3 regions of the Luteibacter sp. KNZ12-1A genome follow, and region 2 is predicted to be linked to each of the others. Evidence: riboswitches for the same ligand, from Rfam matches in the RefSeq annotation. Region 2 holds a riboswitch; each other region holds the start of a gene.

Region 1 (9,874 bases), on a different contig from region 2:
CGACCGCAGCGCGGCCTTCGTGGCCGCATAGACGCCGAACGCCGCCGGTCCCTTGATCGACACCATGGACCCGTTCAGGACGATCGCCGATCCCGGTCCCATCAGTTCGAGCCCCTTCTGCACGGTGAAGAGCGTGCCCTTCACGTTGATGCCGAAGTATTTGTCGAACTGGGCTTCGGTCACCTGGCCGAGGGCCACGAACTCGCCACCTCCCGCATTGGCAAACAGGATGTCCAGGCGTCCGCTCTGACGGCGGATGGTGTCGAAGATGCGGTCGAGGTCGGCGGCCCGGGCGATATCGCCCTGGATCGCGGTGACGCCGAGCTTCGCGGAGGCAGCGTCTAGCTCGGCCTGTCGGCGGCCGGTGATGTAGACCGTGGCGCCTTCGCGTACGAAACGCTCCGCCGTGGCCAGGCCGATGCCGGAACTGCCGCCGGTGACGAGCACGATCTTGCCGGCGTGGCGCGAGGTATGGACGTTGCTGGTGTCGAGGGTATGCATGCGAGTTCTCCGGGGGCCACCGCGTGGCCGATGAACCCAATCTAGTTATTCGTCCTGCATGGATAAATAATCGAATCACGATTTCATTATTCATATAGGGAAACAACCATGGACCGTTTGCTCGCCATGCGGGTGTTCGGCCGCCTCGTCGAGACCGGGGGCTTTGGGCGCGCGGCCGACGCATTGCGCATGCCCAAGTCCACGGTGACCAAGTTGATCCAGGGGCTTGAGGCGGAGCTGGGCGTCCGTCTGCTTGAACGCACCACGCGCCGGGTGACGGTGACCGCCGAAGGCGATGCCTACTACGAACGCACCCGCCAATGGCTCGCCGAACTGGACGACTTCGAAACCACGCTCGCCGGTGGCCGCGGCAACCCCGTGGGCAGCCTGCGGGTGGATACCGGCGGTTCGGTGGCGGCGGCACTCATCCTGCCCAGGCTCCCGGAATTCCGCGCGCGCTATCCCGGTATCCGCGTGCAACTGGGGGTGACCGACCGGACCGTGGACCTGATCGGCGAGGGCATCGATTGCGCCATTCGCAGTACCGCCGACGATCCGAACCTGGTGACCCGGCAAATCGCCGAATTGCCCTGGATGTTGTGTGCCACGCCCGGTTACCTCGCGCGCCGTGGAACGCCGGCCGTTCCGGCGGACATCCTGCGTGAGGGTCATGACGTGATCGGCTATTTCTCCGCGCGCAGCGGCCGCACCCAGCCGCTGCGGTTTCGCGAGGACGCGCGCGAGACCCTGATCGAGGTGAAGGCGGCCGTCGAGGTCAACGAGAGCAACGCCCACACGGCGGCGGTGATGGCCGGCCTGGGGCTGGCGCAGACCCTGGCGTTCACGACGAACGAACACGTCGCTCGCGGACGCCTGGTTAGCCTGCTACCGGAATATCAGCCCGCTCCCTTGCCGGTGTATCTCGTCTATCCGCCGGAGCGCAGGCACAACGCCCGGCTACGGAGCTTCGTGGACTGGATCGCCGATGAACTGCCGGCCCAGGCAGCGGGGCTGTAGAGGTTTTTACCCGGAGGTATTGACCTTATATTTAGCCCGGGTAATATGTGGGGCAACTTGAGACCGACGGCAGCGCCATGTCCACTTACACCGCTTTCCTCGAACATCGCCATCTCGCGGCTGGCTCGCTCGCCGTCGTGGCCGAGCGCTGCAAGATGCTGCTCGACAGCGATCCCGGAGCCACGCCGATCATCTACGACGACAGCACCGGCCGGCCCGTGGATATCGACTACCGTGGCACCGTCCACGACGTGCTCGCGCGTTTGCCTGGCTCCGACCTCGCGACGAAGCGTGGCCCGGGCCGGCCCAAGCTCGGCGTCGTGGCTCGCGAGGTCACCTTGCTTCCGCGGCATTGGGAATGGCTGGCCAGCCAACCCGGTGGGGCATCCGTCGCCTTGCGCCGCCTCGTCGAAGCGGCCAGCCGCGACGGTGCGCCGGCCGATCGCGTACGGCAGGCGCGCGAAGCGGTGGACAGGGTGATGTCGGCGCTCGCGGGCGACCTGCCCGGATATGAAGAAGCCTCCCGGGCTTTTCATCGTCACGAGGCCGGGCGGTTCCAGGCGCTTATCCAGGACTGGCCGGCAGACGTGCGCGACTACGTGCATATGCTGGCGTCGCGCGCTATCGGCGAGGGCTAGGGCGGGAGCCGACCCTGTCGGCGATGGGTGCTTGCCTCGACCTGGCCCGCTGCCGCGGGATCGCCGACGAAGTCGGCTCCCACAAGGTCGGCTCCCACAGGGTCTGCGTCCACCCGGACTACTCGACGTCGATAGTGGTGAGTTTCCCAGTTGTGGGAGCCGCTTCAGCGGCGATGGGTGCTTGCCTCAATCTGGCCCGCTGCCGCGGGATCGCCGACGAAGTCGGCTCCCACAAGGTCGGCTCCCACAGGGGCGGCTCCCACAGGGGCGGCTCCCACCAGTCATCCAGCCTCTAGCCTCTAGCCTTGCGGATCTTCAGCCAGCGCTTGTACCGGCGCTTCAGCTTGCGGCGGTACTTGCGCTCCTTGCGATCGTGGTTCCACAGGTAGATCGCAGGCGTGCTGAGCAAGGTGAGCAACTGCGAGACGAGCAGGCCGCCGACGATGGCGATGCCCAGCGGCCGGCGCATTTCCGAACCCACGCCGAAGCCGATCGCCAGCGGCAGGGCCGCGCCCATCGCCACCAGGGTGGTCATCGTGATCGGGCGGAAGCGCACGAGCGCCGCCTGGCGGATGGCTTCCACCGGCGACATGCCGTGCTCGCGCTGCGCGACCAGGGCGAAGTCCACCATGAGGATCGCGTTCTTCTTCACGATGCCGATCAGCAGCAAGACCGAGATGATCGCCATCAGGGTGAGCTGGGTCTGGGTGACCAGCATGGCGAGGAACGCGCCGGCGCCCGCGGCCGGCAAGGTCGAGATGATGGTCAACGGATGGCCCAGGCTCTCGTACAGGATGCCGAGCACGATGTAGACGGCGAGAATGGCGCCGATCAGCAGCACCATGCCGTTCGACTGCGCGTCACGCAGGCGCTGGTTCGCGCCGGTGAAATCCATGCGCACGCCTTCCGGCAGGTTGATCGCATGCACGGCCTGCTCGACCAGGGTGTTGCCCTTGTCCGCCGTGATTTTCGGCGCGAGGTTGTAGGTGATATCCGCCGATTCGAGCTGGTTCTGGTGGGTCACCGCGCTAGGCACCGCGACTGGCGCGATCTTGGCCACGGCGGAGAGAGGGATCATCGTGCCCACGCTGTTCTTCACGTAGGTGTTGAGCAAGGCGTCGGGGCTCAGTGTCTGCGCGGCCGCGGCCGTCAGCACCACCCAGTATTGGTTGATGTCGGAATAGATGATCGAGACCTGGCGCTGGCCGAAGGCGTTGAACAGCGCCGAGTCGATCATGCCCATGCCCACCTGGAGGCGCGAGGCCGCGTCGCGGTCGACCTTCACCATCTGTTGCTTGCCGACGATGTCGAAGTCGCTGCCGACGTCGCGGAACTCCTTCATGCCGCGCATCTGGCGCACGAGCTTCAGTGCCCAGGGTTGCAGGTCCTCACCGCTGGTGCTGATCAGCTGGAACGAGTACTGGCCGCGATTGCTGTTGCCACCGCCACCGCCGAGGAACTGCACCGGATTCATGAAGACCTGGACATCGGAGAACTTCTCGTACTCCTTGCCCAGCCTGTCCATGATCTCCTTGATCGATTCCTTGCGCTGGCCCGGGGCGTTGCCCTTGGGCTTGAGGTCGACGAACATCAGGCCCTGGTTGCCCACGGCGCCACCGTTGTCGCCGCCGAGGATCGTGGTGACATCCGCCACCGTGTCGTCTTTCTGCATCAACTCGCTGACGCGCTTCAGGCGGCGCGTCATCTCATCGGGCGATATGTTGGCGTCGGCGCTGATCTGCGCCTGCAGCATGCCGGTGTCCTCGTCGGGCATGAAATTGCCACCGGCCGTCTTCACCACGGCGATGGCGAGCACGACGGTCGCGCCGAGCAGGATCAGGGGCTGCCAGCGCATCAGGCGGCGATGGCGCATCGCCCAGTCGAGCGCGCGCTGGTAGACGCCGAGGAAGCCCCGGTCGAAACGTTCCAGGGCCAGTTCCCAGCGGCCCGGCTTGCGGTCCGGCGCGTCGTGCTTGAGGTAATGCGCGCATAAGGCCGGGGTGAGCGTCAGCGACACCACCGCCGAGATCAACACGGCCGCGGCGAGCGTCACCGAGAACTCGCGAAGCAGCTTGGTGATCATGTTGTTGCCGAACAGCAACGGCGCGAACACCGCCACCAGCGACAGCGTGATGGAGATCACCGTGAAACCGATCTCGCGCACGCCTTCCAGCGCCGCCGCCATGGGTTTCGCACCGTTCTCCATGTGCCGGACGATGTTCTCGATGACCACGATGGCGTCGTCGACGACGAAGCCGATGCACAGCACCAGCGCCATCAGCGACATCGTGTTCAGGGTATAGCCCAAGGTCCACATCACGACGAACGCACCCGCCAGCGACAGCGGCACGCTGAGCGTGGCGATCATCGTCGGCCCCAGGCGGCGCAGGAACACCAGCATCACCAGGATGACCATGACGATACTGATCATCAGCGCGACCTTGACCTCGTGCAGCGCCGACTGCGTGGTCTGGGTCAGGTCGAAGATCGGGGTGACCTTCGCATCCGCAGGCAGCAGCGCCTGGAACCGTGGCAACGCCGCACGGATGGCTTCCGCGGTGGCGATGGAGTTCGCCTCCGGGCGCTTGCTGATCTGCATGGTGACCGAGCGTTCGCCCTGGAACCACGCGGCCTGGAACTGGTCCTGCTGGCCGCTGTGGACATTGGCGATGTCCGAGAGCCGTACCGGCACCCCGTCGCGCATGGCGATCAGGATGTTGGCGAAGTCCTTCGGGTCGCGCAGGCCGTCGTTCGCGATCACCGTCATCTGCGTTTCGCCATCGGAGAGCACGCCCTGCGGCGAGTTCACGTTGGCGGCCTGCAAGGCGTTCGAGACGTCGTTCGCGGTCAGCCGCTTCGCCGCCAGGGCGTTCGTGTCCAGTTCGATGCGCACCGCATGGGGCGTCCCGCCGAACACCTGTACACGCGAAACGCCGTCGATCTGCGCCACCGCCGGGCGGATCAGCGTGTCGACCACGTCGTAGAGCTTGTCCGGGGGCATGGTCTTCGATGTCATCGCGACCAGCAGCACCGGGATCTGGCCGGTGTCGAACTTGAAGTACTGCGGTGGCGAGGGCATGCCGGCCGGAAGGTCGGCGGCCGCCGCGTTGATCGCGGCCTGTACGTCGCGGGCGGCGGCGTCGGTCGAGCGATCCATGTTGAAGCGGACGCGGACGAAGCCGGAGTTCTCCGTGCTGTTGGAGTACATCTGGTCGACGCCCGGGATCTGGCCCAGGTGGCGCTCCAGCGGCGCGATGACCGTCGACGCCATGGTCTGCGCGTTGGCGCCGGGCATCTGCGCCTGGATAAAGACCGCCGGTACCTCGATCGAAGGCAACGCGGCGACGCCCAGCAGCATGTATGCGATCGCGCCGGCGAGGGTCAGGCCCGCCGCGAGCAACGAGGTACCGATCGGCCGGCGAATGAATGGTGCAAAAAAGTTCACGACACTTCCTGTGATCGCGGGAAGGCTCCCCGCGCCCGCGAACTTTATGACGTTCCGCTTGTTTCGTCGCGTGTGCCTTTAGTGGGGGCCCTGCCGGAAGGCAGGGGTCCCCCGTTCATACGGCGGCGCGTCAGCGCCCGGGCGCGTAGCGGAACGTCAGGTAATACGTACGTCCCAACTGGTTGTAGAACGCCGCCGTCTCGTAGCGCTTGTCCGCGACGTTGGCGACCCGGCCCTGCACGCTCCAGTCCGTGTCCAGGTGCCAGGTCGCGCGGAGGTCGGCCGTGGCGTAGCCGCCGAGGCGGCGGGTGTTGGCCGCGTCGTCGTAGCTGTAGCCGGCCGCGTAGACCGAACCGCCGAGGGTGAAGCGGCCGAGGTCCTTGTCGAGGTCGACCCGCGCGGTGCGCTCGGGACGGCGCGCCAGCAAGTTGCCGTCTTGCACGCCCGAATCGCGATTCTTCGGCTGCTGGAGGGTGGCATAGGCCCGCACGTGCCAGCCGTCGACGTCGGCGCCGACCTGTCCTTCCAACCCGCGAATGCGCGCCTTGCTCACGTTCACCGGCAGGAAGTTCGCATCGAAGCCGATCAGGTCGTCGACCGTGGTCTGGTAGGCGTTCACCGCCCAGTTCCACACGCCCGGCCGCGCCGAGAGGCCGATCTCGGCCGTGCGCGAGGTTTCCGGGTTCAGGTTCACCGGTGCGCCGTAAGGATAGAACTCGTCGTTGAACGTGGGCGCATGGAAGGCCGTGCCGTACGAGGCGGTGATCTTCATGCCGTTGTCGAAGCGGAAGCCGTAGGCCGCCGAGCCGGTCGTGTGGTTGCCGAACTGGGTGTTGTGGTCGTGCCGCGCCGACAACTGGATCTCGTGCGGACCGAACAGGCCCTGGTAGAGCGCGAACACGCCGGTGTTGTTCCGCGAGTCCTTGAGGTAGTCCGTATCGCTTTTCAGCTTTTCCTGTTGGAAGTCGACGCCCGCACTCAGCGTCTGGCCCGTCGCGAGGGTGAAGTCGTTCTGCCAGGACGCCTGGTTGCGCTTCGAATAGAGGTAACCGACGCGAGCCTTGTCCACGCCGTAATGGACGAAGTCGAGGGTCTTGTCGGCTCCATTGAGGTAATTGTCGGCACGGTCCTGGTTCTGGCCCAGGCTGAGCGACATGCGCCAGTTCGCCAGCACGTCGAACGCCAGCTTCGTGCCGGCCACCTGTTGCGAGCGCCGGGTCAGGTTCTGGAAGTCGCCGTCGTACTCGATGTCGCCCTTGCTGCGCAGCCAGCTGCCGGTCAACTCGGTGCCGTCGTCCCAGCGATAGCCGCCGGACAGCGCACCGTTGTACGTGCGGGAGGCATCGTGGTCGGGTTCGTCGGTGAAGCAGCCGGCGAAGGCGGCCGCGGCGCCGATGCGGCAGGCGTTGATGCCGGCCGTGTACTGCCCGCCCAGGCTGGCGTTGTACCAGCCGTGCTGGCTTCCGCCGGACACGCCCACCTGGCCCGCCGAGTAGCCATGGCTGCCACCGGTCACCGAGAGCGTCGGCGTGGGCGCTTCGCCGGCTTGCCCGTGGCGGGTGAAGATCTGGATCACGCCGCCGATGGCATCGGACCCGTACAGGGCGGAGCGAGGGCCGCGGACGATCTCGATGTGATCGATCTGCTCCACGGGAAGCTGCTCGTAGGCGGGCAGGCCGGCGCCCACGGTGCCCACGCGGACGCCGTCCAGCAGCACCAGGGTGTGCGACGAGTTGGTGCCGCGCATGAACAACGACGTCTGCTGGCCGATGCCGCCGGCATTGGCGATCGTCACGCCCGGCAAACCGGTGAGCAGGTCCTGCACGCTCACCGGCTGCAGGCGCTCGATGTCCTCGCGGGTGATCAGGGTGACCGGCGCGAGTACCTCGTCCAGTGGCGTGGCGGCGCGATTGGCGGTCACCACGACCGGATCGAGCCGGTCGGGCGCGGCTTCGTCGGCGGCGTGGGCCGCGGCGATGGACGACAACAGGGCCGCCGCGAGCAGGGTCTTCTTCATGGAACCGTCTTCCTCAGCCGCCGGGCGGCAATGTGCGAAGGACGCTCGAGGAGGACGTGCGACGAACGGCGAACGGGCGGAAACCCGGTGGCTGCCCGGATCCGCCCTCCGCGAATCGACCGAAACAGGGACGCCCGCCACGTGGGGCGGGGCGCTCATCGGGCCGGTCTCCGGACTCGCGCCAGCCACCGCAGGGTGGCGGAACCGGTGCCTTCCCGCTTGCGCAGTGGCGTGAGGCCGGTTCCATGAGAAAGGTCTGACGACCTACCCGGATGGACGCTTACCGTTGCGGGGGCAGTGCCGGCCTTGCCACGACGTGGCGCACCGGCTTCCCGTTTCATCCTCCCCGGCCTTGGCCGGTCGGGACACCCGAACCGGTCGATGGTACCCGTCGGGGCCCCCGGCTGTCACGGATACTTAACGGAATTCTTAACGCGCACTTGACGGGCGCAAAATAATTCGATTACAACCGCAACCGATAGCCGTCGGGCGCAATAACTTGCGCACGGGGAGCATGGGCAGCCAGGGCCGCATCCGGGGGATGGGTACCAAAGCCCATGAGACGGCGTCGAAACGAGTTCGGCCACCTCTTGTGGCCGGCTTACTTGCTGTTTATCGGGGAGACAAGACATGCAACGTTCCACCAAGCGTACCGGCGTGCTGCGCCGATCGACCCTTTGCACCGCGCTCGCCCTCTGCTTCGCCAGCGGCGCCGTGCTCGCCCAGTCCAATGCTTCCGGTGTCGTCTTCGGCCGCGTCGCGCAGCCGGAAGGCGCCGTCATCCACCTGCAGAACCTGGATACCGGCCTGACCCGTGACGTCGGCGTCGACGCCGATGGCCGCTACCGCGCCAGCTCGCTGCCGGTCGGCCGCTACAAGGTCACCGTGGAGCGCGGCGGCCAGGCCGTCGAGACCCGCGACAATGTCCAGGTGAACCTGGGCGGCGGCGTCGACGTGTCCTTCGCGGGTGCCTCCACCACCACCGCCGAGGCACAGAACCTCGAAGGCGTGCAGGTCACCGGTAACGTGCTTCCCGCGATCGACGTGTCGCAGGTGGACTCGCGCACGGTGCTCACCTCGGAACAGCTGCAGAAGCTGCCGCTCGCTCGTGACGTCACCGCCGCCGCGCTGCTCGCGCCGGGCGTCATCTCCGGCGACAGCCGCTATGGCAACGTGGCCTCGTTCGGTGGTTCGTCGGCTTCGGAGAACCAGTACTACATCAATGGTTACTCCGTCACGAACGCGCTTACCGGCCTCGGCTTCACGAGCCTGCCTTACGATGCAATCGACCAGCAGCAGATCTTCACCGGCGGTTACGGCGCGGAATACGGCCGTTCCACGGGCGGTGTGATCAACATCGTGTCCAAGCGTGGCGGTAACGAGTGGAAGGGTGGCGTCGGCATGTACATCCAGCCGAACGGTGCACGCCAGTCGCCGCGCAACATCTACCGCACGAACGGCCAGTTGTTCCAGAACCGTGGCGGCAACGAACGCAGTGACACGCAGTACACCGCCTATATCAGCGGTCCCTTGATCAAGGACAAGCTGTTCTTCTTCGGTGCCGGCGACTTCACTCGTACCAATACGACCACGACCAGCAGCATCCTCGCTCCGCAGCGCACGAACCAGACGCAAAAGGCGACGAAGTGGTTGGGCAAGATCGACTGGAATATCACCGATAACCACCTGCTCGAATTGACCGGCCTCGGCGACAAGACCAACACCGAGCGTAGCGTCTACGCCTATAACTATGCGACGCGCAGCCGCGGCAATTACCTGGGCACGGACAACCTCAAGAACTTTGATGCGGGTGCGGGTTCGGCTCCTGGCGGCGATGTCTACATCGGAAAATACACCGGTTACATCACGGACGACCTGACGGTTAACGCACTGTACGGTCACACCACGACCAATCACGAGCGCGACATCGGATATTCCGGCGCCGCCAATTGTCCGTGGATCACCGATAACCGGCGCGGCATCGCCAATCCCATCACCGGTTGCGGCCTGGTGAATGGCACGGTGCTGAACGCAGGTGCGAAGGATAAGACCCACGGCTGGCGTCTCGACGTCGAATACCACGCGGGCGACCACGATCTGCGCGCGGGTCTGGACAACCAGACGCTGGAATCGACCTCGGGCCAGATCTATGAGGGTGGCTACCGCTGGGTTTATCGCAATGCGGGCAGGGTCACCGGTCGCCCGGATATCGTTCCGCCGCCGGGCACCGCGTACGTCGTTGAAAAACGTCTCTTC
Region 2 (9,874 bases):
AGCGGCGCGTGAGTTCGCCCAACGGCGTGACGCCGAGGCCGACTTCGTTACTGACGAAGACGACGTCTCCCGGCAATCCGCGGAGACCGTCGAGCAAGGCGTCGCGCTGTGACATGAAGTGCGCACCCTCGTCGATGCCGAGCAGGTTCGAAAGCCAGAGGGTGAGACAATCCACCAGCAGGAAGCGGTCCGCCCGCGCGTGCTGGCGAAGCGTGGCTGCCAAGGCCAGCGGTTCCTCGACCGACACCCATCCGGCGGGCCGCCGCGCACGATGATGCGCGATGCGATCCGCCATCTCCCTATCGAGCGCCTGCGCCGTCGCGATGTAGACGACGTCGCGGCCGCTGTCGATGGCGAGGCGTTCCGCCAGTGCACTCTTGCCCGAGCGCGCGCCGCCGAGGACGAGCGTCAGCATGCGGACCATCCGAAGATCCGTTCCAGCCTGGCGACATCCATATGCGCGTCGACCGTATCGGCCAGGCGTTCCAGTGTCACTTCACGCCGTGCCTGGATGTCGAACGGCGTGGCGGCCTGCAATCCGGCATCGTGGAGCCATGCGGCCAATGCCTCGGGGTGATCGAAAACGCCATGCAGATAGGTACCGATCACTCGCCCGTCGTCCGAACGTGCCCCATCGCCACGGCCATCATCCAGCCACACCGCCGGCGTGGCCATGGCCGGCCCCTCGCTCACGCCGCAGTGGATTTCATAACCGCTCACGGCGGCATGGTTACCTGCGAGCCGACCACGCACGTTGCGCAACTGCTTGGTCGGCGCCAGGGTCGTTTCCAGGTCGAGCAAGCCCAGGCCTTCGCTGGAACCTTCCTGGCCCTCGATGCCATCGGGATCGTGCACGGCCCGGCCGAGCATCTGCATGCCGCCGCAGATACCGATCACCCGTCCGCCATAGCGAACGTGTCGGAGGATCGCCTCGTCCCAACCCTGTGCACGCAACCAGGCGAGATCGGCACGCGTGGATTTCGAACCGGGCAGGACGATCAGGTCGCAGGGTGGAAGCGCGTCGCCAGGACCGGCGAAGATGCAGTCCACGTCGGGATGCAAGCGCAGCGCATCGAGATCGGTATGGTTGCTGATTCGCGGCAATGCGGGTACGACGACGCGCAAGGCGGACCGCGGACGTTCGCCGCGATCCCGCGGCAACGCATCCTCGGCTTCCAGAACCAGGCCATGCAGGTAGGGCAGCACGCCGAGCACCGGCTTTCCCGTTTCGCGCTCCAACCAGTCCAATCCAGGCTGAAGCAAGGCGATGTCGCCACGGAACCGGTTGATGACGAAACCCACGATGCGTGCGCGCTCGCTTCCGGAGAGCAAGGCCAAGGTGCCGACAAGGTGCGCGAACACGCCACCGCGGTCGATATCGGCGACCAGCACGACGGGACAATCCACGGCTTCGGCGTAACCCATGTTCGCGATGTCGCGGTCGCGCAGGTTGATCTCGGCCGGACTGCCCGCGCCCTCGACCACCAATGCCTCGTACCGCTCCACCAGGCGCGCGTGCGACGCGAGCACTGCCTCCATCGCCACGCGCTTGTAGGCGTGGTAGCCGACGGCATCCATGTTGCCGATGGGATGTCCGTGCACGATCACCTGGGCGCCGGTATCGCTGTTCGGTTTCAATAGCACCGGATTGAAATCGGTATGCGGAGGCACGCCCGCCGCCTGTGCCTGCACGGCCTGTGCGCGGCCTATTTCCCCGCCATCCACGGTCACGGCGGAATTGAGCGCCATGTTCTGGGGCTTGAACGGCGCGACGGCGACACCGCGGCGATGCAGCCAACGGCACAGGGCGGCGACGACGGTGCTCTTGCCCGCGTCGGACGTGCAGCCCTGCACCATGAGTACGCGCGCGCTCATCGCATGACCTCCGCGAGGGCACGGTCCAGTCGCGCGAAAGCCGCATCATCCACGGGCAAGCCAAAACGCAAGGCCCGCGGGGCGTCGAAATGGCGGACCAGGACCGCGTGTCGCGCCAGCGACCGGTGCAGCTCCGCCGCGTCGGATCGTTCGCAGTACTGGAAGAATTCGCAGCCACCGGACGGACGCAGGCCATGCTTCATAAGCATCGTCCGCAATCGTACGGACGCCTCGTGCAACCACGCCCGCGCGGAGACCTGCCATGCGCGGTCCATCAGCGCCTGTGTCACGGCATACCGGCTCGGGCCCGTCAGCGTCCACGGTCCGAGCACCTCCGCCAATGCATCGAGCAAGCCCGGCCATGCCGCGACGAAACCCGCGCGTGCACCGGCCATCCCGAAGAATTTACCGACCGAGCGAAGGACGATGATGCCGTCGCGTACATGCGGCAGCAGGCTGTCGTCCGGCCGCGTGTCGATGAAAGCCTCGTCCACCACGAGCCAAGGATCGTTACCCGCCATGGGAGCTGCTGCGGAACCTGCTGCAGGGCCTGCCATAGAGCCTGCTACGGGGCCTGCTACAGGGCCTGCTTTTGTGGGAGCCGCTTCAGCGGCGATAGGTGCTTGACTCGAACTGGCCCGCTGCCGCGGGATCGCCGCTGAAGCGGCTCCCACAAGAGCGGCATGCAAGTCCAGCAGTCCCTCGCGGTCCAGGCAGGCACCGGTGGGGTTGTTCGGGCGGATCACGATGACGACGTCGAATTCCGTGGCACGCGCGAGCAGCTCCGGAAGCGGCAGTGCCACGACATCGTGGCCCGCTTGCCGCCACGCATGCGCGTGCTCCGCATAGCCGGGCGCGATCACGCCTACGCGCGAACGTGCGCGTAATCGCGGCAACGCCGCGATGGCGGCTTGCGATCCCGCGACCGGCAACAGGTGCCGGGTACCGTAATAAGCACGCGCGGCGTCCAGGAGCCCATCGTCGTCCTCGGGAAGACGCTGCCACGCGTCGGCCGGGACCGGAGGCACCGGCCACCCGCGGGGACTCACCCCCGTCGACAGATCGAGCCACACCTCGCGGGGGATACCGAACTCGCGAGCGGCACGCGCAAGACGTCCACCGTGTTCAAGCATGCGCCGCCACTCCCACCAAGAGCACGACAACCAGCCAGGCGACGACCGTGCGATCGACCAGTCGCAACGCACGAACTATCGAGGACGCATCGGGCAGCTCACCGTCGCCAAGCACGGGCCGGTCTTCCCACCGGCCGTGATAAGGAGCCGGGCCACCCAGGCGCACGCGCAACGCACCCGCACCGGAGGCCATCACCGGGCCCGCGTTGGGGCTGTCCCAAGACGGGGCTTGCGCGCGCCAGCAACGGAGGGCCGTGACGGCATCGCCCATGGCGGCATAGCCGAGCGCGGTAAGCCGGGCCGGCGCATAACCGAGCGCGTCGTCGGCTCGCGCCGCGGCCCAGCCAAAGCGTTCGTAACGGGCGGTCCGGTAGCCCCACATCGCATCCAGCGTATTGGCCAGGCGGAACAGCAAGGCCCCGGGCGCACCGAACACGATGAACCAGAACAGCGCACCGAACACGGCATCGTGGCCGTTCTCCAGCACCGATTCCGTACCGGCCGCGGCGACATGCGTGGCATCCAATACACCTGTGTCGCGGCTCACCATGCGGCCCACGGCGGCACGCGCCCGTGGCAGGTCGCCGTCGCGCAAGGCGGCAGCCACCGGCCGGGCGTGTTCACCGAGGCTGTGTCGTCCCAAGGCGAAGTACAGCACGAGTACATCGACGACGAAGACCACCCATGGTGGTGAAGCGGCGTGCAACCCGCAAAGCAACGCCACGGGCGGGAGCACGACGACCGTCCACGCGGCGACACCCGCCAGCCGATGGTCGGCATGGAGCCGGCGCTCCACCGCGCTGGCCAGCGCGCCGAAGCCGACCAGTGGATGGAAACGGCGTGGCTCGCCGAACACCCCATCCAGCGTCAAGGCCAGCAGCATCGCCAGCAGGGTCGTCATCGAAGGAAGAGCCGGCACGCCGCGTCGGGATTCGACGGAAAATAGAAGTGCACGAAGCTCGCCGTCATGCGTCCGCGACGATAGACCTTCTCCGCCGTGGGACCGCCATGAGGGTTGCTCGCCACGGCCAGCGGCGTCGCCTCCATCGTCGCCTGCGCATAATGGAACGAGTGGCCGCGCAGGCTTCCCTCCGGCAAGTCGACGGCCTGCATGCCCAGCGCCGCCAGCCGCGGCTGGATCGTGGCGTGGCCATGCAACAAGCCCATCATCGCGCCTTCATGGCCATCGCGATCGGCGAGGCGGTCCAGCGCGTAGAGCAGTCCACCGCATTCGGCGAGCAGCGGACGGCCTGCCTCGACGTGCGCATGCAGGTCGCGGCGCAGGTCGTCGCGTGCGGCGAGCGCGTCGATATGCAGTTCGGGATAACCACCGGGCAGCCAGGCCGCGTCGCAATCGGGCAGCGGATCGCCCGCCACGGGCGAGAAGAACGACAGATCCGCGCCCGCGTCGCGGAGTACGTCGAGGTTGGCGGGATAGAGAAAGGCGAATGCCGCATCGCGTGCGATGGCGATGCGTACGCCGTCCAGGCGTACCGAAGATACGATCGACGGCGGCGCATCGAAGGCGACGGGAGGCGGCAGATCGATCGGCCCCTGTGCAAGCAACGCATCCGCCAGCGCATCCAGCCGCGCATCGAGATCGGCCAGCTCCGCCGCCGCGACGAGGCCCAGATGCCGCTCCGGCAAGGCCATGGCCGCGTCGCGCGGCAATGCGCCGTACCACGCCATGCCCGGGGGCAGGCTGTCGCGCAACAATCCGGCGTGGTACGCGCCGCCCACGCGATTGGCGAGCACGCCTTGCACGTGCAGGCCGGGGCGATAGTTCGCCAGCCCATGTGCCAGCGCACCGAAGGTCTGTGCCATGGCGCCGCCGTCGATCACCGCCATCACCGGCAAGCCGAAAGCCATGGCCAGGTCCGCACTCGACGGCGCACCGTCGAACAAGCCCATCACGCCTTCGACCAGGATCAGGTCGGCGTCGCCCGCGGCGGCATGAAGCCGTGCGCGAACGTCGTCGTCCCCACCCATCCAGGGATCGAGCTGATACACCGGTGCCCCGCTCGCACGCTCCAGGATCATCGGATCGAGGAAATCCGGCCCCGTCTTGAACACGCGCACGCGGCGTCCCTGCCGCGCGTGGGCACGGGCGAGCGCGGCGGTGACGCTGGTCTTGCCCTGCCCCGACGCAGGCGCCGAAACCAGCAACGCGGGACAGGCACGGGTCACAGCTCGACGCCCTTCTGCGCGCGGATACCTGCCTGGTATGCATGCTTGACCACGCGCATCTCCGTGACGGTGTCGGCGGCGGCGACGAGTTCATCGGGCGCGCCACGGCCGGTGATGACGACATGCTGGCGTTCGGGCCGCAAGCGCAGTGCCTCCAGCACGCGGTCGAGCGGAACGTAGCGCTTCACCAGGGCGATGTTGAGTTCGTCGAGCAACACGAAGTCGTAGGCGGGATCGCGAAGCATGCTCTCCGCCACCTCCCACGCCGCCGTCGCCGCGGCGACATCGCGCGCCTTGTCCTGGGTCTCCCAGGTGTAGCCCTCGCCCATCACGTGGTAGTCCAGCGGGCCGTCCTCGAACATGCGGAAAAACGCCTCCTCGCCGGTGGAGAAACTGCCCTTGATGAACTGCACGACGCCACAGCGGAAGCCGTGGCCGAGCGACCGCGCCAGCATACCGAAGCCCGACGAACTCTTGCCCTTGCCGTTGCCGGTGTTCACCACCAGCACGCCGCGGTCGATGGTCGCCTTGGCGATACGCCGGTCGATCAACTCCTTCTTGCGGCGCATCCGGTCCCGATGGCGCGCATCCTCGTCCATGTCCTGCCAGGGCACCGCGTCGTTCATGCGCTGGCCGTCTTGCCGTCGCCTGCGCGCGGCGCGAAGCGGAACACCAGGGCCTGGACCAGCTGGGCCGCGAGCACGTAGCCGGCGGCGGCACGAACGAACAACGGCGCCCATTGGGCGAAACGCTGCACGTACTGGGGCATGTTCGGCTCGGTGTAACGGCCACCCAGCCAGTAGAACGCGCCGTTCGAGATCGCATAGGAGACCGTGGCGCCGACGACGATGCCCGCGAAGACGAGGGCGTGCGAGGCAAGCGATCCGTCGAAGCGCGGCGCCAGGAGCCGCCCCGCGTACCACAGCACCGCGTAAGCCAGCGGCAGGAACGAATAGGCCACGGTGATGCAGAAGTCGCTCACTCCCGCATAACTCACCGAATACCAGTCGATCAGCACCGAAAGCGCCACGAAGCCGAGAAAGGCCAGGTGCTTGCGCAAGTACAGACCACCCAGGAAGAACAGCGCCATCGACGCGTCGGGCAGGTGCAAGGCGTCGCCGAAATGGGAGAAGCGCGTGCCGATCATGAGCAAGGCGAACAACGCGGCGACGGCGGCGAACAAGGGGCGCGAAAGCGATTTCATCGGAAGAACCTCGATGTATGCACGGTTATGAACGGGGCTGGTAGCGCAGCGTCAGCATCCAGTTGCGGCCCGGCTGGTTGAAGTAGCGGGCCGTCTCGTAGTGGCGGTCGAAGACGTTGTTGGCTGAAAGCTCGACCTTCCATGCCGCGTCGAAGGCGTATGCCATGCGCAGGTCGGTCAACGCGTAGCCGCCGAGGCGATGGGCATTGGCGGTATCGTCGTAGCGATAACCGGAGGCGAACACGCTCGCGCCGGCACTGAACGCGCCGAAGCTGCGGTCGACGTCGACATGCGCGGTACGGCGCGCGCGGCGCGGCAACAGGTTGCCGTGGGAGGCATCGTCGCTATCGTCTTCCGGCTGCAACCATGTCGCGTTGCCGGCGATGCGCCAATCGCCAAGCGTGGTGTCCGCCGCCAGTTCGACACCGCGAATGCGCGAACGATCGATGTTGTTCGCCCCACCGAAGGGGAACAGCGGCCCGCTCAGGCCCGAGTCGAATACGATCAGGTGGTCGATCTTGTTCTGGAAGGCGTTGATCGACCAGTTACCCCAGCCAGGCGTGCCACGCACACCCAGTTCCCAGTTCCGCGAGGTCTCGGGGCCGAGGTCGGGGTTGCCGTAGTCGGGGTAATAGAGATCGTTGAACGTCGGTGCCTTGAACGCGGTGCCGTAGCTGCCCGTGACGCGCAGGGTCTTCGTCAGCGCGTAACCGTACTGCAGGCTGCCGGTGGTCTTTCCGCCGAACTGGCTGTTCTCATCGCGGCGCAGGCTGGCCTGTACCGAACTGGCCCCGAACTCCTGCTGCCACTGCGCGAACAACGCGTGGTTGCGCCGCGCGTCCACCAGGTAGTCGGTGTTGCCGACGACGCGGTCGCGTTGCCAGTCGAAGCCGAGCGTGGTGAGGCCGGCGCCACCGCCCACGCGGCCAAGGTCGGCCTGCACGGACGCGACGTCGCGATGCGTGTTGAAGGTATCGGCGTAGACGCCGTTCTCGTAATCGGTGGACAGGTCTTCGCTACGGCCCAGGCTGGCGGTGAACAACATGTCCTGCGATGGCTTGTAACGCAGGCGGCCACCGACGACCTGGGTGGCGGATTCGGCGAAGTTGCTGCTGGTGCCGTCGTAGTGGTTGCGTCCTTCCGTGCGCGTGGCGTTGGCGTCCGCATCCCATTGCTCGTCGAATCGCCAGCCGCCCTTCAACGACAGCGCATTGTTACGGTAGCCATCCTTGTCCGGCTCATAGGTGAAGCAGCCGCCACCGCCCGGGCTGGGTTTGCCCCGGCAGGCGTTGATGCCATCGGTCTGGTCGTGGCTCGCCTCCACCGCGTACCAGCCCTGGGCACCACGGCCGGCGAAGCCCGCCGAACCGCGCAGCGTGTCGTAGCTGCCCACGCCCACGGAGAAATGGGGGACGAAGCCACCCTCGGGATGGCGGGTGAAGATCTGGATGACGCCGCCGAGGGCGTCGGAGCCATACAGGCTCGAATACGGGCCGCGCACGATCTCGATGCGCTCGATCTGGTCGACCGGGATGTCCTGAAACGCCGCGGTGCCGGAGGTGGCCGAGCCGATCTTCACGCCGTCCACCAGGACGAGCACGTGGTCGGCCTCGGTGCCGCGCAGGAACACCGAGGTGGCCTTGCCCGGGCCGCCGTTGTTGGCGATCGAGACGCCCGGCGTACCGCGCAGCAGGTCGGCCAGCGACCGCGGTTGCAGCCGCTCGATCTCGGCCCGGTCGATCACGGTGGAAGCGGCGAGCACCTGGTTGAGGGCCTGGTCGGTGCGGCTGGCGGTGACGACGACCTGGTCGAGGTCGGTGGACGCATCGGCGAACGCCGCGGCCGGCGTGAGGAAAGCCACCGCGATGGCGACCGCGAGGCTGGAGGAACGAAATGACACGGGGTGACTCCCTGCTCACCGCGCCTACCCGCGCGGCATGAATGGCGAGGGACAGGAAGCGGGATGGCGGGATCGCCGGCGGCGGAAGGCTGTCGGCCACCCACGACATGGCCCTCCGCCTGTCCGGTGTACCTCGAGGCCGGTCTCCGGGCTCGCGAGCGCAGGGAATCCCTGCGGGGACGGCGCCTTCCCATGCCTTGGCACAGTGGCTCGATGCCGACCTTTTGCTCGCCTACCGTTGCGGGGGCAGCTCCGGAATGGCGGCGACCCCTTGGCAGGCCGCGCACGTCACCGGATTCCCGTTTCAATCCCCGGCGCTGACGCCGCGGATCACCTTGGGCGCCGACAGTGTAGCCGAACGCACGGCGCGCTTGTCCCGCCAACGCAGGAAGGGCCGCTCGACCGCGTAGTGCAGGACGGCGCCTCCGGCCAGGGTCGCGGCCGCATAGATGGCGAAACGCAGGAATCGATGGTCGGCCAGTTGGCCGTCCAGGGCGGACTGCACGAGGTGGAAGACACCCTTGTGGCTGAGGTAGAGACTGTAGGAGGCGCGCGCCAGCCAATCCGCACCCGGGATATCCAGCCGCGCCAGCCAGGTGTCGCCACTGGCGGCGGCCACGAAGGCGGCCATCGCCAGCGCGATCAGCGGATAGCCGGCGACGCAGGGCCAGAACCCGGTGCGCGCGCCATCGAACAGCACGAGCGCGGACGCGAGCAGGAGTGCGCCAAGGATGAGCACCGCGTTCACCCGCGTCCGCAACCACGCCATGGCCCACGGCCGATACACGCCGCACACGGCGAGAGCGACACCGGCCAGCAGGCCATCGAGGCGGGCCCATGTGGGGTAGTACAGGTAGCGCAGATAGACGGTTCCCACGTTATCGCCCGCCGCCTGGGCCGGGGCGAACCAGTGCGTCCACGACCAGCCGCGCACGAGCATGCCGCCGACGACCACGGCGGCGCACGCGACGGCGAACTTCCACGCCGCTGGCTTGCGCGTCAGGGCGAAGGCGAGGATGGGAAACACGAGGTAGAAGTGCTCTTCCACGCAAAGCGACCATACGTGGGAGAAGGCGTAGTTCTCGCCGTTGTCGAACATCAGGTTGAAGGTGAAGGTGGGGAACTGCCATAGCGGCTGCATTCCCGATGTCTCCCTCCATGCGGGCCAGCATGCGTACAGCGCCAGCACCGTGAGGAACGCGGGCAGGATGCGTACGGCACGGCGCCGGTAGAAGTCGGCGAAGTCGAGCCGGCCCGTGGTGGCCAGGGACTTCAGCACCTGTGAGCCGATAAGGTAGCCGCTGAGCACGAAGAACAGGTCGACGCCCATCCAGCCGGACCGTTCCAGTTTCGAGAAGCCCTCTCCGAGGCCGCCGACGAGATAGCTATGGAAAAGCATCACCCAGGCGATGGCGATGGCGCGGAGCGAATCGAGGCCTGGCGTTCGGTGCATGGATTTCCCCTCGTGGCCGGGGCATGGTGAAGCCGCCAGCGGCCGGACCGGGGGCCCCTTCATGGCATTCCCGGGGCAAATGCTTGTGGCCCCCGCCGGGGCGCCCGACGGGCCGCGCCCCA
Region 3 (9,874 bases), on a different contig from region 2:
GTAGTTGCTCATCGCGGGGATATATCCTTCTTTACGGATAAAGAGATAAAGGGCGCGCCATGATACACGCCTCCGGGCCGGTTTGCAGGGGGAAGGGTAGCGCCCGGGAGTGACGATTGCATGGATGTTCAGCAGGGCGCGCCCACCGGCCCACGGTGGGTCAGGCCGCCGCCCCCAACCGCTGGCGCGCCGCCTTCGCCACCGCGACCATGGTCTTCAGCGCCGCGGCGACCTCGGGCCAGTCACGGGTCTTCAGGCCGCAATCGGGGTTCACCCAGAGCTGGTCGGGACGCAATACCTGCAACGCGCGGGCAAGCAGACCGGCCATTTCGCCCTCGGCGGGAACCCGAGGGGAGTGGATGTCGTAGACACCGGGGCCGATGCCGTTCGGGTACTGGAACCGTGTGAAGGCATCGAGCAACGCCATTCGCGAGCGGCTGGTTTCGATGGAAATCACGTCGGCATCCATGGCCGCGACCGCCTCGATGATGTCGTTGAACTCCGAGTAGCACATGTGGGTGTGCACCTGGGTCGCGTCACTGACGCCGCCGGCGGTGATGCGGAACGCCTCCACCGCCCACGCGAGATAGCCATTCCACTCGGCACGACGCAGCGGCAGGCCTTCGCGCAAGGCGGGTTCGTCGATCTGCACGATGCCGATGCCCGCTCTTTCGAGATCGTGCACCTCGTCGCGCAAGGCGAGCGCGATCTGCCGGCAGACGTCCGCGCGGGGCAGATCGTCGCGCACGAACGACCATTGCAGCATCGTCACCGGACCGGTGAGCATGCCCTTCATCGGTTTTTTCGTCAGCGATTGCGCGAACGCGGACCAGGCCACGGTCATGGGCGCGGGCCGTGCCACGTCGCCATAGACGATCGGTGGTTTCACGCAGCGCGAGCCGTAGCTCTGCACCCAGCCGAACGACGTAAAGGCGTAGCCGTCGAGCTGTTCACCGAAATACTCGACCATGTCGTTGCGTTCGGGCTCGCCATGGACGAGCACGTCGATACCGGCCTCTTCCTGGAACGCCACGGCACGGCGCACTTCATCGCGCAGGATGACGGTATATGACTCGTCGTCCAGCTTGCCTGCGCGGTGCGCGGCGCGGGCGACACGAAGGGTCGCCGTCTGCGGGAACGAGCCGATGGTCGTCGTCGGCAGGTCGGGCAAGCCGAACCGCTCACGCTGTATGGCGGCGCGGAACGGGTACGCCGAGCGGCGCCGGCCGAACTGCGCCGTGAGCTGGCGAACGCGTTTGCGTACCTCGTCACGCACGACCCCCGGCGCGGCCTGTCGCCCGGCGATCAGTATGCGCTGGCGCGCGAGCGCTTCCCGGGCGACTGCATCGCCCTGGACGGCGTCGGCGTAGTGGCGCAGCTCGGCGATTTTCTGCCGCGCGAACGACAACCACGTCGCGAGATTTCCGGGCAGGCGCTTTTCCTCGCCGGCATCCAGCGGCACGTGCAGCAAGGAGCACGACGTCGACAGCCACAAGCGCCCGTTGCCAAGGCGATCGCGTAGCGCCTGCACGCGAGGAAGGATGATCGAGGGGTCGCTCAGCCAGATGTTGCGTCCATCGAGAACACCCGCCGAGAGGACGCGGTCGGCCGGCAGCGCGTCGAGCACCGCGTCGAGTTGCTCCGGCGCACGTGCGAGGTCGACGTGCAGGCCGGCGACGGGCAGCGACATGGCGAGTTCGAGATTGCCGTCGAGTGAACCGAAGTAGGTCGCGACCAGCACCCGTACCCGTGACCGCGTGGCGACCCACGCATAGGCATGGCGAAAGGCTTCGCGCGTCGCATCGTCGAGATCGAGCGCCAGCACGGGCTCGTCCACCTGCACCCACCCGGCGCCTGCGTCGGCAAGGGCGTCGAGCACGCCGACCCAGGCGGGAAGGAGCGCATCGAGTAGTGCCAGCGGGTCGCTGCCATCGACCGCCTTGGCGAGGCACAGGAAGGTGATCGGGCCGAGCAGCACCGGGCGTGCGACGTGTCCCGCCGCGACCGCTTCGCGATATTCGTCCACGACCTTGCCGGGCCGGGCGGCGAACGTCTGGCCCGCCGATACCTCGGGGACGATGTAGTGGTAGTTGGTGTCGAACCACTTGGTCATTTCCAGCGCGGGCAGGTCGAAGCGATCGTCCTGCCTGCCGCGTGCCATGGCGAAGTAGCCGGCCAGCGGATCGATGTCGTAAAGCGGTCGGTAGCGTTCCGGAATGGCGTCCACCATGACCGCGGCATCGAGCACGTGGTCGTAGAGCGAAAAATCGTTCACCGAAACGCTGTCGGCACCCGCGTCCCGGGCGAGCGCCCAGTGCCGCGAGCGCAATTCACGGGCGATATCGAGCAGTTCCTCGGAGCCGATGTTTCCCTTCCAATGGGCTTCGAGCGCGCGCTTCAACTCACGGCGGCGGCCGATACGGGGAAAACCGGGGTAGGTGACGTGTGGCATGAGTGTTCCTCTTTGCAAGAAAGAGGAGGGAAGGGCGGCTCGTCGCATGACACGGACGTCGCCGGAGTAAACCCCTTGGGCGATGCCTGGGTCATGAGGGTTTGCCGTCGACCTTCGCCCCCGCGGGCGAACCGGGCCATGCCCCGGGAGGAGGCGACGGCCCAGGCCGGACGGAGCGGCGCACCCATGACGGCGCGTCGCTCCGGCTGGCGGCAGGTCTTCGGGCTCGTGGATGTGGCGCCGAGGCGCCTCCTCCCCCATCGCTTCCCGGATCCTCATCGATCCAGTGCCTGTGACGGGTTCGTCTCCACATACCGCTGCGGGGCAGCGCCGGATTCCCACCGGCTTCCCTCTTAGCTTTATCTTCCTATTCGAATAGAGAGATAAAGACCGCTAACAAGCGGGAAATTAGCCCTCTGGACGTCCAAAGTCAATGCGAAGGAGGGCACTTCTATTCAGAAGCGCCCCCGAGGCCGCCACGCGGCGGCCGCGGACGTCTATTCAAAGCCTTCGATCGGATGGGGACCGTAGGCGGCTTCCAGCATCGCCGTCTCTTCCGGGCGCAGCACGAGATCGATCGCCGCCACGGCATCGTCGAGATGATGTGGCTTCGATGCTCCCACGATCGGCGCGGTGATGCCTTCGCGATGGGCCACCCAGGACAAGGCCACCTGTGCACGCGGTACGCCGCGCCCCTCGGCGACCTTCTTCACCGCCGCGACGATCGCCTTGTCCGAATCGGCGGTCGCGTTGTAGAGCGTGCTACCGAAGACGTCGCTCTCCTGGCGGGTACTGGTTTCGTCCCAGTCGCGCGTGAGGCGGCCGCGCGCCAGTGGGCTCCATGGGATGACCGCGATGTCCTGGTCGATGCAGAACGGAATCATCTCGCGCTCTTCCTCCCGCTGCAGCAGGTTGTAGTGGTCCTGCATGCTCACGAACTCGGTCCAGCCGTGGAGGCGCGAGGTGTAGACCATCTTCGCGAACTGCCACGCGTACATCGACGACGCGCCGAGGTAGCGCACCTTTCCCGCCTTCACCAGGTCGTGCAACGCTTCGAGCGTCTCTTCGACCGGCGTGGCGTGATCCGCGCGGTGGATCTGCAGAAGGTCGATGTAATCGGTGCCGAGGCGCTGAAGGCTGTCGTCGACGGAGTGGAAGATCGCCTTGCGCGAAAGACCGCCACCGTTGGGACCCTTGCGCCAGTGGAAGTACGTCTTCGTCGCGATCACGACTTCGTCGCGCCTCGCGAAATCCTTCAGCGCACGCCCGACGATTTCCTCGGAGGTGCCGTCGGAATACGCATTCGCGGTATCGAAGAAATTGATCCCGAGGTCGAGCGCCTTGCGGATGAAGGGGCGGCTCTGTTCCTCGTCGAGCGTCCAGGCGTGGTTGCCGCGATCGGGCACCCCGTAGGTCATGCAGCCGAGGACCAGGGGAGAGATGTCCAGGCCGGTACGGCCGAGTTTGACGTAGCGCATGCGGGGCTCCAAGACATGTGTGGACGGGGCGGTGTCCGGACGGGACATTTGTATAGCCACATACTGTAGATGCCGGGCGCCCCGTCGATCATGACAATCGCGTCATGTGAAACGTGGTCGCCACGGTAGCGAAGGCGGGTATGCCGCCTCCCCTTGAAACCGGCCCGGGCGTCCCTAACTTGGAGTCCAACGCGAAGACGGCGCGCCTTGCCGGTCAACCGGCCCGGGCGTAGCATTCGCGTCCTGTCACGAGAGCCAAGCCATGTTCCGCTGCAAGCACGATTTGATGCACGTCCCACCGATCGCCCCATGGGCGCGTCGCGGGTGCGCGCGTTCCGTGCCTGGCGGAGCTTCGTCGTAAGACGGCGCACCGGCTGCCAGGAACACCGAAAGCACCCGCAAGGGTGCTTTTTTTTGTCCCGATTTTCCCTTGCGAACCCACCGTTGGAGCAGCGTGCCATGAAGAACTGCCGCGACCCCCGATCCTGACCGTCCCGCTCAGCCAGGGGCGGCGGTAAACGGATCGGGGAGTGCCTCGCTCGAGACGACATCCGAGCCCCTGGCGACCCCATCAGGAACCGTTAGCTATGAGTACCACCCGCGAAACCCAGATCCCCGTCGGCCGTTGGCGCAACCTCGGCATCATCGCGCACGTCGACGCGGGCAAGACCACGCTCACCGAACGCCTGCTCTACAAGACCGGCACGATCCATCGCACCGGTGAAGTGCACGACGGCGCCACCACCACCGACCATATGGAACTCGAACGCGAGCGTGGCATCACGATCGGCGCCGCCGCCGTGCGCGCGAACTGGACGCCGGAAGGCGGCCAGCCGCATCGCCTGACCCTGATCGACACGCCGGGACACATCGACTTCGCGATCGAGGTCGAGCGTTCGCTGCGCGTGCTCGACGGCGCGGTCACCGTGTTCTCCGGCGTGGCCGGCGTGCAGCCGCAATCCGAAACCGTCTGGCACCAGGCGCGCCGGCATGGCGTGCCGTTGATGGCGTTCGTCAACAAGATGGACCGCCCGGGTGCGGACTTCGACGCGGTGGTCGGGCAGATGCGCGACAAGCTCGGTGCGAACCCGTGGGTGGTGGCGCGCCCGATCGTCGAAGGCGAACACATGACGGGCCTCGTCGACCTCGTGGCGGAACGCACCTGGCGTTTCGACGAGGTGGGCACGCCTACGGTCCAGCCATGGACGGACGGCGAGCGCGCGACGCATGCGGACGCGCGTGCCGAACTCGTGGCCGCCGTGGCCGATCGTGACGATACGCTGGCCGAACTCTGGCTCGCCGAACAGCCGGTCGATGCGGCGGCGCTCACGGCGGCGCTTCGGCGCGGCACGCTCGCGGGTGCCGGCTCGCCGGTACTTCCGGGCTCGGCGTTCCGCAACGTCGGTATCGAACCGCTGCTGGATGCGCTCGTCGCGTACCTGCCATCGCCACTGGATCGTCCAGCCGTGGTTGGCCACACCGACGAAGGCGACACGATGGTCGCGCCCGATGCGGACGCGCCGTTGGCGGCGCTCGTCTTCAAGGTGGTCAACCAGGCGCATGGGCCGCTGGCCTTCATCCGCGTGTATTCGGGCCGGTTGAACGTCGGCGATGCCGTGTGGCGTAGCGGTACCGATCGCGTGCAGCGTATCGGCCGGCTCGCGGTGGTGCGCGCGGAAGACACGGAAGCCGTGGATGCCGCCGAGGCGGGAGACATCGTCGCCATCGCGGGCTGGAAAGACGTGGCCACGGGCGAGACCTTGTCCGACACGCACCGCCGCGTGCGGCTGGAGACCATCCAGGCGCAACCGGCCGTGCTGTCGTGGCGGCTGTCGCCCGAGCGCTCGGCCGACCTGCTCAAGCTGGGCAACGGTCTCGCCCGCCTCGCGCAGGAGGACCCGTCGTTCCGCGTTGGCACCGATCCCGACACCGGCGAGACCCTGGTCTGGGGCATGGGCGAACTTCACCTGGAAGTGATGGTGGAGCGCCTGCGTCGCGAGTGGGGTGTGCAGGTGCGCACGGGTTCGCCGCGCGTGGCTTACCAGGAAACCCCGGCGGCCGCGTCCGGCGCCGTGGAGGGCAAGCTCGCCAAGCAGACCGGTGGCAGCGGACAGTTCGCGCGCGTGGTGCTGTCGGTCACGCCGACCGGCGAGGAGACCAACCGCTTCGAGGACCGCACCACGGGCGGCGTCATTCCCAGGCAGTTCCAGGCGGCGGTGGAGAAAGGTGTCGCCTCGGCACTGGTGGAAGGGCCGCGTGGCTATCCCGTGGTCGGCGCGGCGGTCGCCGTGCTGGACGGGCAGGCCCATGCCGTGGACTCGAACGAGGCCGCCTTCCATCGCGCGGCGCAGATCGCGGTGAAATCGGCGCTGGAAGCCACGGGCACGGTGCTGCTGGAGCCGGTGATGCGCGTGTCGGTGAGTGCGCCGGGTTCGGCGGTGGGCGATGTGCTGGGCGACCTGCAACGCCGTGGCGGGCAGATCGTCAACCTCGTCGACCGCCAGGAACGCACGGAGATCGACGCCGACGTGCCCCTCGCGCAACTCGACGGCTACAGCACCGCCTTGCGTTCGCTGAGCCAGGGCCGCGCCTCGGCCACGGTGGCGTTCCACGCTTACCGGCCGGCGGCGACGCAGGAACAGTCACGCCGTTCGGCGTGACGTGAGGCAAGGGCGGCCATATGGCCGCCCTTTGCTTCTACACGGTGGCGCGTGGGCGGGTTACGCTTCACCCATGATTTCCTATCCCGAAGCGCTGGCGCTCCTGCTTGCCGAAGTCCGGACGCTCGAGGTGGAGCAGGTCGCCCTCGATGCCGCCCGGCGGCGATTCCTCGCCACCGACCTGGCCAGCCCGCTGGCGCTTCCCTCGTTCGACAACGCGGCGATGGATGGCTATGCCCTTCGTGCCGGAGGCGAGACCATCCCCGCCGGAACCGTTCGCGCCGTGGCAGCGATGCATGCGGCCGGCGACACGATCGACACGTATCCGGAAGCCGAAGCCTGCGAGATCGCCACCGGCGCGCGCATGCCGAAGGGCTTCGACACCGTCGTCCCCGTGGAACGCTGCGAAAGGCGGGGTGGGGAGGTCCGTTTCCTTGCCGACGAGCGCCGCGGGCAGAATGTGCGCCATGCCGGTGCGGACATCGGCGAAGGAGCGCTTGCCCTCGAACGCGGACGGCGCATCGACGCCGCGGCGATCATGTTGCTCGCCGCATTGGGTATCGATCGCGTCGACGTCGTGCGCCAGCCGCGCGTGGCGGTCATCGCGACCGGTAGCGAACTCAACCCCACCGGTCCCTTGCCGCCGGGAGGCATCCACGATTCCAATGGACCGTTTCTTGCCGCCAGCCTCGCTTCCTGGGGCGTCGAGCCGGTGGGGCGTGCGCGGGTGCCCGACATGGGCGATGCGTTCCATGTCGCCGTACGCGACGCACGGGACGCCGGAGCGGACCTTATCGTCACCACGGGCGCCGTGTCCGCGGGGCGCTTCGATTTCGTGCCGTCCGCACTGGCTTCGCTCGGTGCGCGCGAACTCTTTCACAAGGTCGCGATCCGGCCGGGCAAGCCGTTGCTCGCCGCACGTTTCGACGGCGGGCCGCTGGTACTCGCCTTGCCCGGCAATCCCATCGCGGTGGCGGTGGGATATCGCTTCTTCGTCGCGCCCGTGTTGCGCGCCATGGCGGGTCTCGCTGCCGAGCGCCCCACGCGCGTGACGCTGGCGACGCCATTCGTCGGGCGCGAAGGCATGCGGCATTTCGCGTTGGGGCGTGTCGGGAACGATGCGCAAGGAAGGCAGGTCGCGCACCTCGCGGATGCGCAGGCGGCGTATCGCATCCTTCCCTATGCACAGGCGAACACCTGGCTGACCGCCGGCACCGGCGACGATGCCGAGGCGTGGCCGATCGATCCGGCGGACGCCACGTGATCGTCGGACTCGTCCTCGCCGGGGGCCGTTCGTCCCGCATGGGCGAAGACAAGGCGCTCATGCGTCTCGAAGGCCACACCTTGCTCGAACGTGGCCTCTCGGTATTGCGTGCCGCGGGCGCGGAACGGCTGGCGATCAGCGGCGCGCGCGTGGGAGGAATCCCCGATCGCTGGCCAGAGGCCGGCCCCGTCGGTGGCATCGCGAGCGCGGCCGACGAACTCCCGGATGGCGAGTGGCTGGTGATTCCCGTGGACATGCCGTGGTTGCACGAGGACGTGCTCCGGCCATTGCTTGCCGCATCCTCGCCGGCGGCGGCCAGTTGGCAGGGCCACCCGCTGCCGATGCGCCTGACGATGAACGCGGCCACACGCGAGGCGCTTGCAGGTGTCATGGCGCTCAGCGGACGCGAACGCTCGGTCTTCGCCTTGCAGGAGCGGCTCGGTACGGCGAGACTGCCGCTCGACGGCATCGATACACGGTACCTGTTGAACTGCAACACCCCCCAGGAATGGCGCGAGGTCAACGCATGAGAGTGCAGCTGGAAGACGACACCGTCCGCGTCCGCATCGACGAGGACGAGCTGGGCGAGTTGCTCGACGACATCGCCCTGTTGGGCTCGACGGCGTTCGGCAAGGCATTCACCATGCGCTATTCGATCGACGCCACCGATGGGGCCGCATGCACGCTTTCCGGCAACGCCCACGAGTGGCGCATGGGCGTCCCGCGCGTGGCGCTGCGCGACCTGCTGTCGCGCCTGCCGAGCAAGGACGGCCTGGTCTTCGACATCCCCGGCTACGACACGGTGGCTACCACGGTGCGCTTCGATGTGGACGTGAAGGACAGTTTGCGCCGACGCAAGGGTTGAACCTCAGGCGATGCGTTCCGGCCGGCTGTAGATGTTGAATCGACCCGGGCGGGCGAAGCCGAGCAGGGTCACGCCACAATCCTCGGCCAGGTGCACGGCGAGCGCCGTGGGCGCGGAGATGGCCACCACGAGGGTCATGCCGGCGACGGCGGCCTTGGTCACCATTTCGTAGCTGGCACGGCTGGTGATCACGAGGAAGCCGTCGCGCGGATCGCTGCCGTCGACGAGCATCGCGCCGATCAGTTTGTCGAGCGCGTTGTGCCGGCCGACGTCCTCGCGCACTTTCACGATCGTGCCATCCGGCGTGGCCCAGGCGGCGGCGTGCACGGAGCCGGTGAAGGCGTTGATGGGTTGCATGCCGCGCAGCGATTCGAGGGCGCGCTCGATGGCGTCGGCGCCGACCACCGGACCCGCCGCCACGGGTGCGGGATGGCGTACGACATCCTCGAGTTCACGGCTGCCACAGATGCCGCAGCCGCTGCGGCCGGGCAGCTGCCGGGCCATCTGGGCCGAATCGTCGACAGGGTCGGTTCCCACCAGGATGCAGGAATCGCCGATAGGATCGGCTCCCACCAGGTCGCGGGGTCTGGTGGGAGCCGACCTTGTCGGCGATTCTCCGGAGGCCGTGCGTACATCCACCGTGATGCCTTCCAACACCTCGCGCACCTCGATATCGACGATCTCCAGCACCGTCTCCACCTTGCCCTCCGTCAACGCGAAACCCCGCGCGAAATCCTCCAGATCGTCCGGCGTCGCCATCATCACCGCGAATGGCGAGCCATCGAAATGCATCGCCACCGGGACCTCTTCCGCGAGCCGGTCGTCGTCGTCGACGCGGCGGCCCCGATCGACCCGCGTCACCGGCCGCGTGGCGCATCCGGCGGGTGGGCGGCGCTCAGGCGGCATGTTCCGCTTTCGGTCGGGCCGGGGCGGCGGTACGTACGGTCGAGGCTTCGATTTTCACCGGCACCGACTTGTACGCCGGCGTTCCGGAGCGGCGGTCGTGGCTTTCCAGCGCGATGAGCGCATTGCCTTCGGGGTAGTACATCGCGACCGAGCCCTCTGCGATGTCGTAGGCGAGGGCGACGAAACCGCGTACCGCGCGCTCCTTGCCGTCGGCGATGTTGGCGCCGGTGGCGAAGATGTCGATGCGAT

What was found. Region 2 has a riboswitch for cobalamin ahead of btuB (TonB-dependent vitamin B12 receptor). Riboswitches for the same ligand answer to the same signal wherever they lie in the genome.
Region 1: it holds a riboswitch for cobalamin, as region 2 does, so the genes downstream of both, ACR9ZJ_RS14180 (TonB-dependent receptor domain-containing protein) here and btuB (TonB-dependent vitamin B12 receptor) in region 2, are expected to answer to the same signal.
Region 3: it holds a riboswitch for cobalamin, as region 2 does, so the genes downstream of both, metE (5-methyltetrahydropteroyltriglutamate--homocysteine S-methyltransferase) here and btuB (TonB-dependent vitamin B12 receptor) in region 2, are expected to answer to the same signal.

The regions. Positions count from the first base shown of each region.
Region 1 covers NZ_JBPGXU010000075.1:8,073-17,946, forward strand. The annotation lists gene ACR9ZJ_RS14160 (SDR family oxidoreductase) at 1-501, opposite strand, end outside; gene ACR9ZJ_RS14165 (LysR family transcriptional regulator) at 610-1,518, shown strand; gene ACR9ZJ_RS14170 (DUF2239 family protein) at 1,596-2,156, shown strand; gene ACR9ZJ_RS14175 (efflux RND transporter permease subunit) at 2,449-5,601, opposite strand; gene ACR9ZJ_RS14180 (TonB-dependent receptor domain-containing protein) at 5,732-7,618, opposite strand; cobalamin riboswitch at 7,763-8,006, opposite strand; gene ACR9ZJ_RS14185 (TonB-dependent receptor) at 8,249-9,874, shown strand, end outside.
Region 2 covers NZ_JBPGXU010000026.1:19,058-28,931, forward strand. The annotation lists gene cobU (bifunctional adenosylcobinamide kinase/adenosylcobinamide-phosphate guanylyltransferase) at 1-415, opposite strand, end outside; gene ACR9ZJ_RS07985 (cobyric acid synthase) at 409-1,875, opposite strand; gene ACR9ZJ_RS07990 (threonine-phosphate decarboxylase) at 1,872-3,008, opposite strand; gene cbiB (adenosylcobinamide-phosphate synthase CbiB) at 3,001-3,909, opposite strand; gene ACR9ZJ_RS08000 (cobyrinic acid a,c-diamide synthase CobB) at 3,906-5,195, opposite strand; gene cobO (cob(I)yrinic acid a,c-diamide adenosyltransferase) at 5,192-5,794, opposite strand; gene ACR9ZJ_RS08010 (hypothetical protein) at 5,818-6,399, opposite strand; gene btuB (TonB-dependent vitamin B12 receptor) at 6,425-8,299, opposite strand; cobalamin riboswitch at 8,420-8,652, opposite strand; partial or broken gene ACR9ZJ_RS08020 (acyltransferase family protein) at 8,676-9,752, opposite strand.
Region 3 covers NZ_JBPGXU010000021.1:2,348-12,221, forward strand. The annotation lists gene metK (methionine adenosyltransferase) at 1-12, opposite strand, end outside; gene metE (5-methyltetrahydropteroyltriglutamate--homocysteine S-methyltransferase) at 161-2,452, opposite strand; cobalamin riboswitch at 2,647-2,862, opposite strand; gene ACR9ZJ_RS06775 (aldo/keto reductase) at 2,950-3,930, opposite strand; gene fusA (elongation factor G) at 4,518-6,590, shown strand; gene ACR9ZJ_RS06785 (molybdopterin molybdotransferase MoeA) at 6,664-7,854, shown strand; gene mobA (molybdenum cofactor guanylyltransferase) at 7,824-8,384, shown strand; gene ACR9ZJ_RS06795 (hypothetical protein) at 8,381-8,719, shown strand; gene fdhD (formate dehydrogenase accessory sulfurtransferase FdhD) at 8,723-9,625, opposite strand; gene ACR9ZJ_RS06805 (FdhF/YdeP family oxidoreductase) at 9,615-9,874, opposite strand, start outside.